DNA from 2 places in the Streptosporangium sp. NPDC004631 genome. Region 2 is predicted to be linked to the other one. Evidence: riboswitches for the same ligand, from Rfam matches in the RefSeq annotation. Region 2 holds a riboswitch; the other holds the start of a gene.
What was found. Region 2 has a riboswitch for glycine ahead of gcvT (glycine cleavage system aminomethyltransferase GcvT). Riboswitches for the same ligand answer to the same signal wherever they lie in the genome.
Positions count from the first base shown of each region.

Region 1 (6,294 bases), on a different contig from region 2:
GCCGAGCTCGGCTTCCCCGCCAGGGCGATCGAGGACTACACCCACGAGCTGCTGCGCCGCGTGGACGTCGACGGGGTCCGCGACGCCGGGATGAAGGTCGTGGTGGACTGCGCGGGCGGCACCTCCTCGCTGGTGCTGCCCAGCCTTCTCGGCCGGGTCGGCGTGGAGGTGCTCACCGTCAACAACCGGCTGGACGAGGCGTCGCCCGCCGAGACCCTCGCCGAGCGCCGCCGTGCCCTGCAACGGCTGTCGGAGCTGGTCGGCTCCTCCAGGGCGGCCTTCGGGGTGCGGTTCGACCCGGTGGGGGAGCGGGTCGCCCTCGTGGACGAGACGGGTCACCTGATCAGCGAGGAGCGTGCCCTGCTGGTCGTGCTGGACCTGGTCGCGGCCGAGCGGCGCGGTGGCCGGGTGGCGCTGCCGGTCACCACCACCCGGGTGGCCGAACAGGTCTCCCGGTTCCACGGGGTGCGGGTCGAGTGGACCTCCACCGCGACCGACGCGCTGACCGCCGCCGCCGGGGAGCAGGGCATGATCTTCGCCGCCGACGGCCGCGGCGGCTTCGTCGTGCCGGAGTTCGGTCCCAGGGTGGACGGCATGGCGGTTTTCCTGCGCCTGCTCGGCCTGGTCGCCAGGACCCGGCTCTCGCTCAGCCAGATCGACGCCAGGATCCCGGAGGCCAGGCTGCTGCGCCGTACCGTCCCGACCCCCTGGGCAGCCAAGGGGGCGGTGATGCGCTCGGTCGTCGAGGCCGCCGAGCGCTACCGGATAGACACCACCGACGGGGTGCGGGTCGTCGCCGAGGACGGGAGCTGGGCGCTGGTGCTGCCCGACCCGGCCGAGGCGGTCACCCACCTGTGGGCCGAGGGGGGCGACGCGGACTCCGCGCAGAGCCTGCTGGAGCACTGGGCCCGGATCGTGGAGGAGGCCGCGGCCACCTGACGGGCCGTCCCGGCGGGGTGGATCCGGGGCCCGCGGGCGTCCCGGCGGGCGGATCCGGCCCTTCTCCACCGGGCCGAGTGCGAAAACCCAGCGCGGCGGCATGGACCCGGGACGCCGACCGGCGGTAACTTTGTCACCGACCGAACCTGCGGTCGAGCGTCTACCTTGATCTTTGCGTCTCATCGGTGTATGTTGCGGCATTCGCAGTCTGAGCAAATACGTGAGAAGCGATGATAGCGAGGCGCGCATCACTGAGTACCGTTGCCGCGTCTTCGCGGTAGGAGGCCGAGCCGATCGATGCCCAGCGTCTACTGCACGCAGTGCGGTCATGCCAATCCTGAGGATGCCCGTTTCTGTTCACGGTGCGGGTCGCCGCTGACCAGGACCGAGACCCCCGGAGACAGCACTTCCACGATCTCCCTCTCCGGGATCGAGGCCTACGAGGCGGAGACCGGGGAGACGCTTCTCGCCGAGAGGCAGGCGGTCGAGCAGTTGCCGCCGGGCACCGCCCTGCTGGTCGCCATGCGCGGTCCCAACGCGGGCAGCCGCTTCCTGCTCGACAGCGACCTCACCACGGTGGGTCGTCACCCCGAGAGTGACATCTTCCTCGACGACATCACCGTCTCGCGCCGGCACGTGGAGTTCTACCGGCGCGGTGGCGGCGTGTTCACCGTCCGTGACGTCGGCAGCCTGAACGGCACCTACGTCAACCGCGAGCGGATCGAGGAGGTTCCCCTGTACGGCGGCGACGAGGTGCAGATCGGCAAGTTCCGGCTGGTCTTCCTCACCCGTGGCGCCGCTGGAGGATGATGAGCTCCCAGGCGGCTCGTTCGCACATGAGCATCGGGGAAGTGTTGGCCCTCCTGCAGGGTGAGTTCCCCGACGTGAGCATCTCCAAGATCCGCTTCCTGGAGGGCGAGGGGTTGATCGAGCCGGAGCGCAGTCCCTCCGGCTACCGGAAGTTCAGCTACGCCGACGTCGAGCGGCTCCGCTACATCCTCGGTGAGCAGCGTGACCGCTACCTGCCACTCCGCGTGATCAAGGACCGGCTTGAGGCCGCCGACCGTGACGAGCGCCCGGTCGCCCGCCCGCGTGCCGTACCCGGCGACGTGACCACCGAGGTCCGCCTCACCCGCGAGGAGCTGCTGGCCGCCGCCGAGCTCGACGAGGAGACCCTCGCCGAGCTTGAGGACTTCGGCCTGCTGGCGGCCGTGGCCCGCTACTACGACGCCGAGGCCCTGGCCGTGGCCCGCAGTGTCGGGGCCCTGGCCGCCTTCGGGCTGCGCGCGCGTCATCTGCGGGCGGTCAAGGCCGCGGCCGAGCGCGAGGCCGGGCTCGTGGAACAGGCGGTCGCGCCGCTGCTGCGCCGCAGGGGACCCGGCGCCATCGATCGGGCCGATGAGACGGCCAGGGAGATTTCCGGCCTCCTGCTGGAATTACACGCCTCCCTGCTGCGTTCCGGCGTGCGTGGGGTTCTGGGCCGGTGAGAACCTGACCAGCCACTCGTACCCCTACGAGTGTTACGTTGAACGAACCGGTCGTAATCCAGCGAAGACGGAGCAGCCCGTGTTGCAGATGGAGGTCGTGGGCGTTCGGGTTGAAATGCCCTCTAACCAGCCTATTGTCCTGCTGAAGGAAGCACATGGGGAGCGCTACCTGCCGATCTGGATCGGCATGGCGGAGGCGACGGCGATCGCCATGGCCCAGGCAGACGAGCCGCCGCCCCGGCCGCTCACCCATGACCTGTTCCGTGACGTGCTCGACGCGCTCGGTGTACGGCTGAGCACGGTGAACATCGTCGCGCTCCGGGACGGGATCTTCTTCGCCGACCTCGTGTTCTCCAACGGGGTCGAGGTGAGCGCCCGTCCGTCCGACTCCATAGCCCTGGCACTCCGCACAGGCGCCCGCATCTTCGCCAGCGAGGACGTGGTCAGGGAGGCGGGGGTGATCCTTCCCGACGACCAGGAGGACGAGGTGGAGAAGTTCAGGGAGTTCCTTGACACGATCACGCCCGAGGACTTCGGCCGCGCGGGGTAGGTATTTCGGTGCATTTACGCTTCACGACGCGCCGGGTAGGGTCGTTGACTGATCTTGGCCCCAGTCCTACGGTGCAAGTGAAACCCGCGGTCGTGCACAAACCCCCAGATCAGGCCGTGGGATGAGAGAAAGCCGGAGGTCCGCGTGGCGGTCAGCAGCGGCGAGGGTAGAAACGCCGACCAGGATGACCCGGAACGGCGCCAGTCGGCACGCCAGCGCGCGGGTGAAGAGGGTCTGCTGTTCGACGGGCAGCCGGTGAAACCGCCCGCCGACATCGGATACCGCGGCCCCACCGCCTGCGCCGCGGCCGACATCACCTATCGGCAACTGGACTACTGGGCGCGCACCGGCCTGGTCGAGCCCACGGTGCGGGCCGCGCACGGCTCGGGTTCCCAGCGGCTGTACGGCTTCCGCGACATCCTGGTGCTCAAGGTCGTCAAGCGGCTGCTCGACACCGGCGTGTCCCTGCAGCAGATCCGCATCGCCGTGCAGCACCTGCGTGACCGCGGCGTCAACGACCTCGCCCAGATCACCCTGATGAGCGACGGGGTGAGCGTCTACGAGTGCACGTCGCCCGACGAGGTCATCGACCTGCTCCAGGGCGGTCAGGGAGTGTTCGGCATCGCGCTCGGCCGGGTCTGGCAGGAGGTGGAGGGCTCCCTCGCGGACCTTCCCGGCGAGCGGGCGGAGTCAGGCCAGGGCCCTTTAGGCGAGCACCACGCGGATGAGCTGGCCCGTCGTCGGCGAGCTCGCCGCACGGGGTAAAGTTAGTCCCGCTGCTGACCCTGTGCGGGAGAGACCCCGACTTGATCGGGGCGCCGAAGGAGCAACCTCCCCGGAATCTCTCAGGCACCCGGTACCGCATGGACGAGGCGACTCTGGAAAGCAGGTGCGCCCGCCAGGCGCGTCTCACCGACGGTGAAAGCCCCCCTTCCGGGAGGCGAAGCTCTCAGGTCGAGGTGACAGAGGGGGAGATCCGGCATACGCCCGCGCCCAGCGCCGGTCTCCACCGCCTCGGGAGGCTTTTCATGACCGACCTTTCACCGCTCGGAGAACTCATCTCCCCGCCGTTCGCCACCCGGCACATCGGGCCCGCGGACGCCGACCGGACCCGCATGCTGGAGGCGGTGGGATTCGCCTCCACCGCCGACCTCGTCGCGGCGACCGTGCCGGAGGTGATCCGGGCCGAGGAGCGGCTGAAGCTGCCCCCGGCGGCCTGTGAGACCGAGGCCATCGCCGAGCTGCGTGCCCTGGCGGGGCGTAACACCCTGCTCACCTCGATGATCGGCCTTGGCTACCACGACACGATCACCCCGGCCGTCATCCGCCGCAACCTCCTGGAGAACCCGGGCTGGTACACCGCGTACACGCCCTACCAGCCGGAGATCTCCCAGGGCCGCCTGGAAGCCCTGATCAACTTCCAGACGGTCGTCTCCGACCTGACCGCCCTCGACGTCGCCGGCGCCTCCCTGCTGGACGAGGCCACCGCGGCCGCCGAGGCGATGACCCTGGCCCGCCGGGCCGGCCGTTCGGCCTCGAACGTGTTCGTGGTGGACGCCGACACGCTGCCGCAGACCAAGGCGGTGCTGCGCACCAGGTCCGAGCCGCTCGGCATCGAGCTGGTGGAGAGCGACTTCGGCGCCGGGCTCCCCGAGTGCTTCGGCGTGCTCGTGCAGTATCCGGGCGCGGGCGGCCGGATCAGGGACTTCCGCGCCGTGGCCGACGCCGCCCACGCCCGCGGAGCCCAGGTGGTCGCCGCCGCCGACCTGCTGGCCCTCACCCTGCTGGCCGCCCCCGGCGAGCTGGGCGCCGACATCGCGATCGGCTCCTCACAGCGCTTCGGCGTCCCGATGGGCTTCGGCGGTCCGCACGCCGCCTACATGGCGGTCCGCGACGGCCTCCAGCGGCAGATGCCCGGCCGCCTGGTGGGCGTCTCCCAGGACGCCGACGGGCGCCCCGCCTACCGGCTCGCGCTGCAGACCCGCGAGCAGCACATCCGCAGGGAGAAGGCGACCAGCAACATCTGCACCGCGCAGGTGCTGCTCGCGGTGATCGCGGGCATGTACGCCGTCTACCACGGCCCCGAGGGCCTGCGCCGGATCGCCCGGCGGGTCCACCGGCACGCCGTCGTGCTCGCCGGGGGCCTGCGCCAGGGCGGTGTCGAGGTCGTGCACGACGAGTTCTTCGACACCGTGCTCGCCCGAGTGCCCGGCCGCGCGGCCCGGATCGTCGCCACGGCCCGCGACAACGGGGTCAACCTGCGCCTGGTGGACGCCGACCACGTGGGCGTCACCTGTGACGAGCGGACCGAGTTCATCCACCTGGAACAGGTCCTGGCCGCCTTCGACGTCGGAGGCACCGTGCTGACCGACCTGGACGCCGCCGCGCACGACGCGCTCCCCGGCGACCTGGTCCGGACCGGCGACTATCTCACCCACCCGGTGTTCCACAGCCACCGGTCCGAGACCGCCATGCTGCGCTACCTGCGCAGGCTCCAGGACAAGGACATCGCGCTCGACCGGTCCATGATCCCGCTGGGCTCCTGCACCATGAAGCTCAACGCGACCACCGAGATGGAGCCGATCACCTGGCCGGAGTTCGCGGGGCTGCACCCCTACGCCCCCGAGGACCAGGCCGTCGGCTATCTGGAGCTGATCAGGGAGCTGGAGAGCTGGCTGGCCGAGGTCACCGGTTACGACGCCGTGTCCATCCAGCCCAACGCCGGTTCCCAGGGCGAGTTCGCCGGCCTCCTGGCGATCCGCGCCTACCACCGGGCGCGCGGCGAGTCCGGCCGCGACCTCTGCCTGATCCCGTCCTCGGCGCACGGCACCAACGCCGCCAGCGCGGTCATGGCGGGCATGCGCGTCGCGGTGGTGGCCTGCGACGACAACGGCAACGTGGACCTCGACGACCTCAACGCCAAGATCGACAAGCACCGCGACCGGCTCGCCGCGATCATGGTCACCTACCCGTCGACGCACGGCGTCTACGAGGAGACCATCACCCAGATCTGCGAGCGGGTGCACGAGGCCGGCGGCCAGGTCTACGTGGACGGCGCCAACCTCAACGCCCTGGTCGGCCTGGCCAAGCCGGGTGAGTTCGGGGCCGACGTGTCCCACCTGAACCTGCACAAGACCTTCTGCATCCCGCACGGCGGCGGCGGCCCCGGCGTCGGCCCGGTCGCGGTCCGCGCCCACCTCGCCGACTACCTGCCGGGCCACCCGCTCCGCGGCGACTCGGCGGTCGGCCCGGTCTCGGCCGCGCCGTACGGCTCGGCGGGCATCCTGCCCATCTCGTGGGCCTACATCAGGATGATGG
Region 1 covers NZ_JBSGCR010000021.1:46,037-52,330, reverse strand. Annotated here, with positions in the region: gene ACWEF2_RS21035 (sugar phosphate nucleotidyltransferase) at 1-939, shown strand, start outside; gene ACWEF2_RS21030 (FHA domain-containing protein) at 1,237-1,749, shown strand; gene ftsR (transcriptional regulator FtsR) at 1,746-2,426, shown strand; gene ACWEF2_RS21020 (bifunctional nuclease family protein) at 2,506-2,976, shown strand; gene ACWEF2_RS21015 (MerR family transcriptional regulator) at 3,121-3,741, shown strand; glycine riboswitch at 3,757-3,848, shown strand; gene gcvP (aminomethyl-transferring glycine dehydrogenase) at 4,005-6,294, shown strand, end outside.
Region 1: another riboswitch for glycine. It lies ahead of gcvP (aminomethyl-transferring glycine dehydrogenase); the one in region 2 lies ahead of gcvT (glycine cleavage system aminomethyltransferase GcvT).

Region 2 (6,294 bases):
CCGCGTCCCGAAGGCCAGCCCGGCGGCCAGGCAGAGGAACGGGACGGCGGGCACCACGTAGCGGTGGTCGAAGGCCGCGATGAAGGGCGGCAGGGCCAGCAGCACGGTCCCCACCGCCCAGGGCAGCAGTACGGCGCCGCCCAGCCGCCGCCAGTGGAGCAGGACACCGACCAGGCCGACCAGCAGGATCACCGCGAGGAACGGGCCGCGCAGGGAGCCGTACCGCTGGTAGGCGCGCAGCCATCCGGCGTAGGGCTCGATGAGGCGGGTGTCGCCGGGGGCGCCCTGGTAGGCCGTGGTCAGCTCTCCGGCGGTCCTGCCCTGGGAGGCGATCCCGGCGGGGAGGGGCCTGGTGACGTCGGGGAAGACGTAGGCGCTCTGCGGGCCCGGGGTGGGGTAGACCCGGCGGTCCCAGTCGAAGATGTGGCCCACGTCCGCCAGGCCCGCGCGCAGGAAGTCGAGCGGCTGGGCCCTGATGGCCTGGATCGCGAAGTCGCCGGCGAGCCTGTCGCGCTCGGCCCAGGTGCCCTTGACCTTGTTCAGCGGTGAGGCGGCGTCCCAGATGTAGGCCGGAGGGGCCTTGCGCTCGCCCACCGGGTCGGTGGGGCAGAGCGCGGCCTCGGGGCCTGAGGGCCTGATCCGCTCGCAGTCGGCGAAGGTGAGCGTGCGCGCCCACAGGAAGGCGTTGCCGCGGGTCAGCCCGTAGTCGCCGTAGGTGGACGCGAACCAGGCCGCGTAGCCGCCCAGCCCGATCACGCAGGTCAGCGCGGCGGTGGTGAACGCCCGCCACCCGGCGCGCCGGATCACCATGCAGACCAGTACCACGGCGATCAGCGGCAGCCCGATCGTCCGGGTGACGGTCGCCGCGGCGAGCAGGAGTCCGGTGAGCAGCGCGATCCACACCGGTGGGCGGCGCCGCCACATCACCAGCGTGACCGCCGCCATCACGAGGAACTCCAGCAGCAGGTCGGCCATGACGAGGTGTTCGAGCTGGACCTGGTGGACCTCCAGCAGCACCGGGAGCGTGGCGAGTGTCGCCCCCCAGCCCGGCAGCCCGCCGAGGCGGCGCAGCAGGAGGTAGACGCAGCAGGCGGCGGTCAGCCCGAGCAGGTGCTGGACCACCACCACGGCCTGGACGCTGGAGAGCGGTTTCAGCATCCACAGGAACAGCGGGTAGCCCGACGGGCGGGACTCCAGCGGGCGGGGGTCCAGCCCGGCGTTGAGGTAGACGAAGGAGTCGGCCCAGAACCACAGGGCCGGCCGGTAGCCCAGCACGGCCACGGCCCTGAGCCCGGCGCCGGCCAGCAGGGCGATCATGAAGAGCCAGTGGGAGCGGAGGAAGCGGCTCTCCGGACGTGTTTCCTCCGGTGACAGAACCTCCGTTGACACCAGAACCTCCGAGTCTCCGCGATGGGGGCACCCAGCATAGGGCGGGGCACCGGCCTATGTGGAGGAAGGCGAAGTTTGCGCCCATTGACTCATTTGTCAGATAAATGGGTGAGTCGTTCCCCTGTCGGCCCGAACCCCGCTCTCACCGGGAAAGGGCTCCCGAACGTCCCGCTCCCGTGTCACCCCGGCCACGTGGGCCGTCGCGCGACGCGCGGGAGCGGAGCGGTCAGCACTCGATGACGTTCACGGCCAGGCCACCGCGGCTCGTCTCCTTGTACTTGTCCAGCATGTCGCGGCCGGTGTCGCGCATCGTCTTGATCGCCTTGTCCAGGGAGACGAAGTGGCGGCCGTCGCCGCGCAGCGCGATCCGGGCCGCGGCGATGGCCTTGATCGAGGCCACCGCGTTGCGCTCGATGCACGGGATCTGCACCAGGCCGCCGATCGGGTCGCAGGTCAGGCCCAGGTTGTGCTCGATGCCGATCTCGGCGGCGTTCTCCACCTGCTCCGGGGTGCCGCCCAGCACCTCGGTGAGCCCGGCGGCGGCCATCGAGCAGGCCGATCCGACCTCGCCCTGGCAGCCGACCTCGGCGCCGGAGATGGAGGCGTTCTCCTTGAACAGCACGCCGATCGCCCCGGCGGTGAGCAGGAAGCGCACCACGCCGTCGTCGCTGGACTGGGGGACGAAGCGGTCGTAGTAGGTGAGCACGGCCGGGACGATGCCGGCGGCGCCGTTGGTGGGGGCGGTGACGATCCGGCCGCCGGCCGCGTTCTCCTCGTTCACCGCGAGGGCGAACAGGGAGACCCAGTCCATCGCGTGGAGCGGGTCCTTCTCCGGGGACTCGCCCTGCAGTCTCCGGTGGAGCTGGTTGGCCCGGCGCCTGACCTTCAGCCCGCCGGGCAGCACGCCCTCCTTGGAGACACCGCGCCGGACGCAGTCGGTCATGACGCGCCACAGGTGGAGCAACTGGTCGCGGATCTCCTGCTCCGAGCGGCCGAAGGCCCTCTCGTTCTCCAGCATCAGCCCGGAGATCGACAGGCCGGTCTCGGCACAGTGGGCGAGCAGCTCGGCGGCGGTGGTGAAGGGGTGCGGCAGGGCGGTGTCGTCCGGTTTGATCCGGTCGGCGCCGGTGGCGTTCTCGTCCACGACGAAGCCGCCGCCCACCGAGTAGTAGACCTTCTCCCTGATGAGGTCGCCCGCCTCGGAGAAGGCGCTGAAGCGCATGCCGTTGGGGTGGTGCGGCAGCGAGATCTTGCGTTCGAAGACGAGGTGCTCGCCGACCACGAAGGGGATCTCGTGGGAGCCGTACAGGGAGATCGTCCCGGAGGCGCGTATGGCGGCCAGCCGCTCTTCCACGGTGTCGACGTCGATGAGCTCGGGTTTCTCGCCGGAGAGACCGAACAGGACGGCCTTGTCGCTGCCGTGACCCTTGCCCGTCAGGCCGAGGGAACCGTACAGGATCACCTCGACCCTGGCGGTCTTGTCCAGCAGCCCGGTCTCGTCGAGGCCGCGGGCGAACCTGTGGGCGGCGGCCATCGGTCCACCGGTGTGCGAGCTGGACGGGCCGATCCCGATCTTGAAGAGGTCGAAGACGCTGATCGCCATTGCTCTGTCCTTGCCTTCACATCGCCGTGATCATGCGCGCCGGTCGGCGCGCATGATCACGGCACAAAAGGAGAAATTTTAGGATTCGCCCGAAGTGAGTGCGGCGTACTCCTCGGAGGACAGCAGGTCCTCCGTGTCGCCCTCGATCCGGACGCGGAACAGCCAGCCCTCGCCGTACGAGTCGCTGTTGACCAACGACGGGTCGTCCACGACCGCCTGGTTGACCTCGACGATCTCACCGGTCACCGGGGCGAAGATGTCGCTCACCGACTTGGTCGACTCGACCTCGCCGACGGCGTCGCCGGTGGTGACCGCCGAGCCCACCTCGGGCACCTGCACGTAGACCACGTCACCCAGCGCCTCGGCGGCGTAGGCGGTGATGCCCACGGTCAGGGTCAGGCCGTCGTCGATGCCCGAGATCCACTCGTGTTCCTTGGTGTAGTGCAGGTCCTCGGGAATGTTGCTCACTTTTTCCTCCTGTAGAAAGGCAGTTCAACGACCTCGACCGGTTCGCGGCTACCCCGGATGTCCACGGCCAGGCCGGTGGACAGACCGGTGTCCACGTAGGCCATGGCGATGGGCCTGCCCAGTGACTGGGAAGGCGCCCCGCTGGTGACCTCCCCGACGACGGTGCCGTCGCCGGACACCACCTGGTACCCGTGGCGGGGCACCCGGCGGCCGGTCGCGATCAGTCCGACCAGACGACGGGCCGGCGGGACGTCCTTGAGCGGCTCCAGGGCGGCCCGGCCGACGAAGTCGCCCGGCTTGTCAAACCTCACCACACGGCCGAGCCCCGCGTCGAACGGAGTGAGCTCCGCCGACAGCTCGTTTCCGTACAGCGGCATGCCCGCCTCCAGGCGGAGGGTGTCACGTGCGGAGAGTCCGGCGGGGAGCATGCCGTACGGCTCGCCCGCCTTGGTGAGCGCGGCCCAGAGCGGCTCGGTGTCGCCGGCCGCGACGAACAGCTCGAAGCCGTCCTCGCCGGTGTATCCGGTGCGGGCGATGAGCGCCTCGCGCCCGGCCACGGTGGCGGGCAGGCCGGCGTAGTACTTGAGGCCGTTCAGGTCGGCGTCGGTGAGCTCGCTCAGGATCTCCAGGGAGCGGGGCCCCTGGACCGCGATCAGCCCGTACCGCTCGGAGCGGTCGTCCACCACGGCCTCGAAGCCCTGGGCGCGCTCGGTGAGCTCGGCGGCCACCCGGGGATAGTTGGAGGCGTTGGCGACGACCATGAACTCCTCGCCGGTCAGGCGGTAGACGATCAGGTCGTCCAGCACGCGGCCCCGGCGATCGGCGATCATCGTGTAGCGGGCGCGGCCCGGTTCGAGGGCGGAGATGTAGCCGACGAGCGCGTAGTCCAGGGCCTCGGCGGCCTGCGGGCCGGTCACGAAGATCTCGCCCATGTGGGACAGGTCGAACAGGCCCGCCGCCTGGCGGACCGCGTTGTGCTCGGCGGCCTCACTGCCGTAGCGGAGCGGCATCAGCCAGCCCGCGAAATCGGTCAGCGTCGCGCCGAGGGCCTCGTGGACGCCGCGTAGCGGCGTGGGTCGGGACATGTTCGCACCTCAGGCAGGGGTCAGATGAGAGCATCCTCCCCCTCTGTCGTGGATGCCTGAGAGCTTCGCCCGTTTTTTGCCGGACTTTCACCTTCGGCGAGGCCGTACGGCCTGCTTTCCAGAGGGCACCTACCCGCACGGTCCTTTGCCTTGAGAGGTTCGCGGGGAGGGCTTGCTCCTTCAGGGGTCCTGGCCTGGATGTCAGGACACTCTCCCGCGCGGGATTCAATCGGTGTCGTGGCCAGCCTAACCGTCCGCACCGGCCGAGCGAAATCCCAGTACTGTCACGGTTCCTCCCTGATTGTCATCTGTCCCTGGCGTATGGGGGATCCATCCGGTCATCCGGCGCCGGACGGCCGGGGGCCGCCCCGCGCGGAGCCGGAGCAGGCGTCCCCGCGGCCCTCCTCGCCGAACCGTCATTGGGCTACGGTTAGACCATTGGAGTGTGCGGCGAACGTCGGTCAAGGGGGTGGGGGCGGCGTGGACGAGTGGGCGCCCCTGGCCGCCGTGTTACGGCCCGTCCGGGCGGGCAACGCCTTCGAGGAGACGGTGGAGCGCCTGCTCCAGGCGATCAAGCTGGAGGTGGTGACCGAGAAGCTGCCGCCGGAGCGGGAGCTCGCCGCGCACCTCGGCATCAGCCGGGTCACCCTGCGCGAGGCCATCCGGGCGCTGCAACAGGCCGGCTACCTCGACGTACGGCGGGGCAGGTACGGCGGAGCCTTCGTCACCTACACCCCGCCGCGCCCTGACCAGGGCGACCTGCGCAGGGCCGTGGTGGACATGGGCACCGACGACCTGGCCGACGCGCTCACCTTCCAGATGGCCGTGGAGCTCGGCGCGGCCCAGACGCTGGCCGGCACGGAGCTCGACCGGCCGCGCCGCGACGAGCTGCGGCGGCGGCTGAGGGAGGTCAACTCCGCGGGGCCGGGAGACTACCGCCGTCTCGACACCGCCTTCCACCTGGCCATCGCCGAGCTGACCGGCTCCCCGCTGCTCACCGCGGCCTGCGCCGACGCCTGGCTCAGGGTCGCGGACCTGCTCAACGCCATCCCGCTGCTCCAGCACAACATCCGGCACGCCGCCGTCCAGCACGAGGAGATCGTGACGGCGATCCTGGCCGGAGACTCCGGCGCCGCGAGCCGTGCGGTGGCCGGGCATCTTGAGGGCACCGCGACCCTATTGAGAGGGTTTCTCGCATAGCCTGATGGGCCGTGGGGGATTTGTTCCGGCAAAGAATATTGGACACAGGGCGGCTGCCGCTGTTCTGTTTCTTCGTCGCGCTGATCGGCGCCTTCGTGTTCACTCGGATCAACGTCCGGCTCATCCGCGCCAAGCTCGGCTGGTTCCGCAACGTCAACATCGGCGAGATGCACATCCACCACGTGGTGTTCGGCGTGGTGCTGACCATGCTCGGCGGGGTGTCGGGGCTGATCGTGTCGGGCATCTCCCAGAGCTGGTACGCCGTCACCGCGGCGGTCTTCGGCATCGGCGCTGCCCTGGTCCTGGACGAGTTCGCGCTGATCCTGCACCTGCACGACGTCTACTGGGAGGAGGAGGGCCGCACCTCGGTCGACGCGGTGTTCATCGCGATCGCGATCACCGGCCTGCTCCTGCTCGGCCTGCGCCCACTCGGCTGGGAGGGGTCGGACGGCACGCCGCAGGGCACCTGGGTGACGGTCGGCGTCATCGTGGCCAACCTCGCGCTCGCCACGGTCACCCTGCTCAAGGGCAAGATCTGGACGGGACTGG
Region 2 covers NZ_JBSGCR010000003.1:114,278-120,571, reverse strand. Annotated here, with positions in the region: gene ACWEF2_RS03885 (hypothetical protein) at 1-1,389, opposite strand, end outside; gene ACWEF2_RS03880 (L-serine ammonia-lyase) at 1,616-2,992, opposite strand; gene gcvH (glycine cleavage system protein GcvH) at 3,071-3,460, opposite strand; gene gcvT (glycine cleavage system aminomethyltransferase GcvT) at 3,457-4,545, opposite strand; glycine riboswitch at 4,579-4,673, opposite strand; glycine riboswitch at 4,674-4,772, opposite strand; gene ACWEF2_RS03865 (FadR/GntR family transcriptional regulator) at 5,026-5,745, shown strand; gene ACWEF2_RS03860 (hypothetical protein) at 5,784-6,294, shown strand, end outside.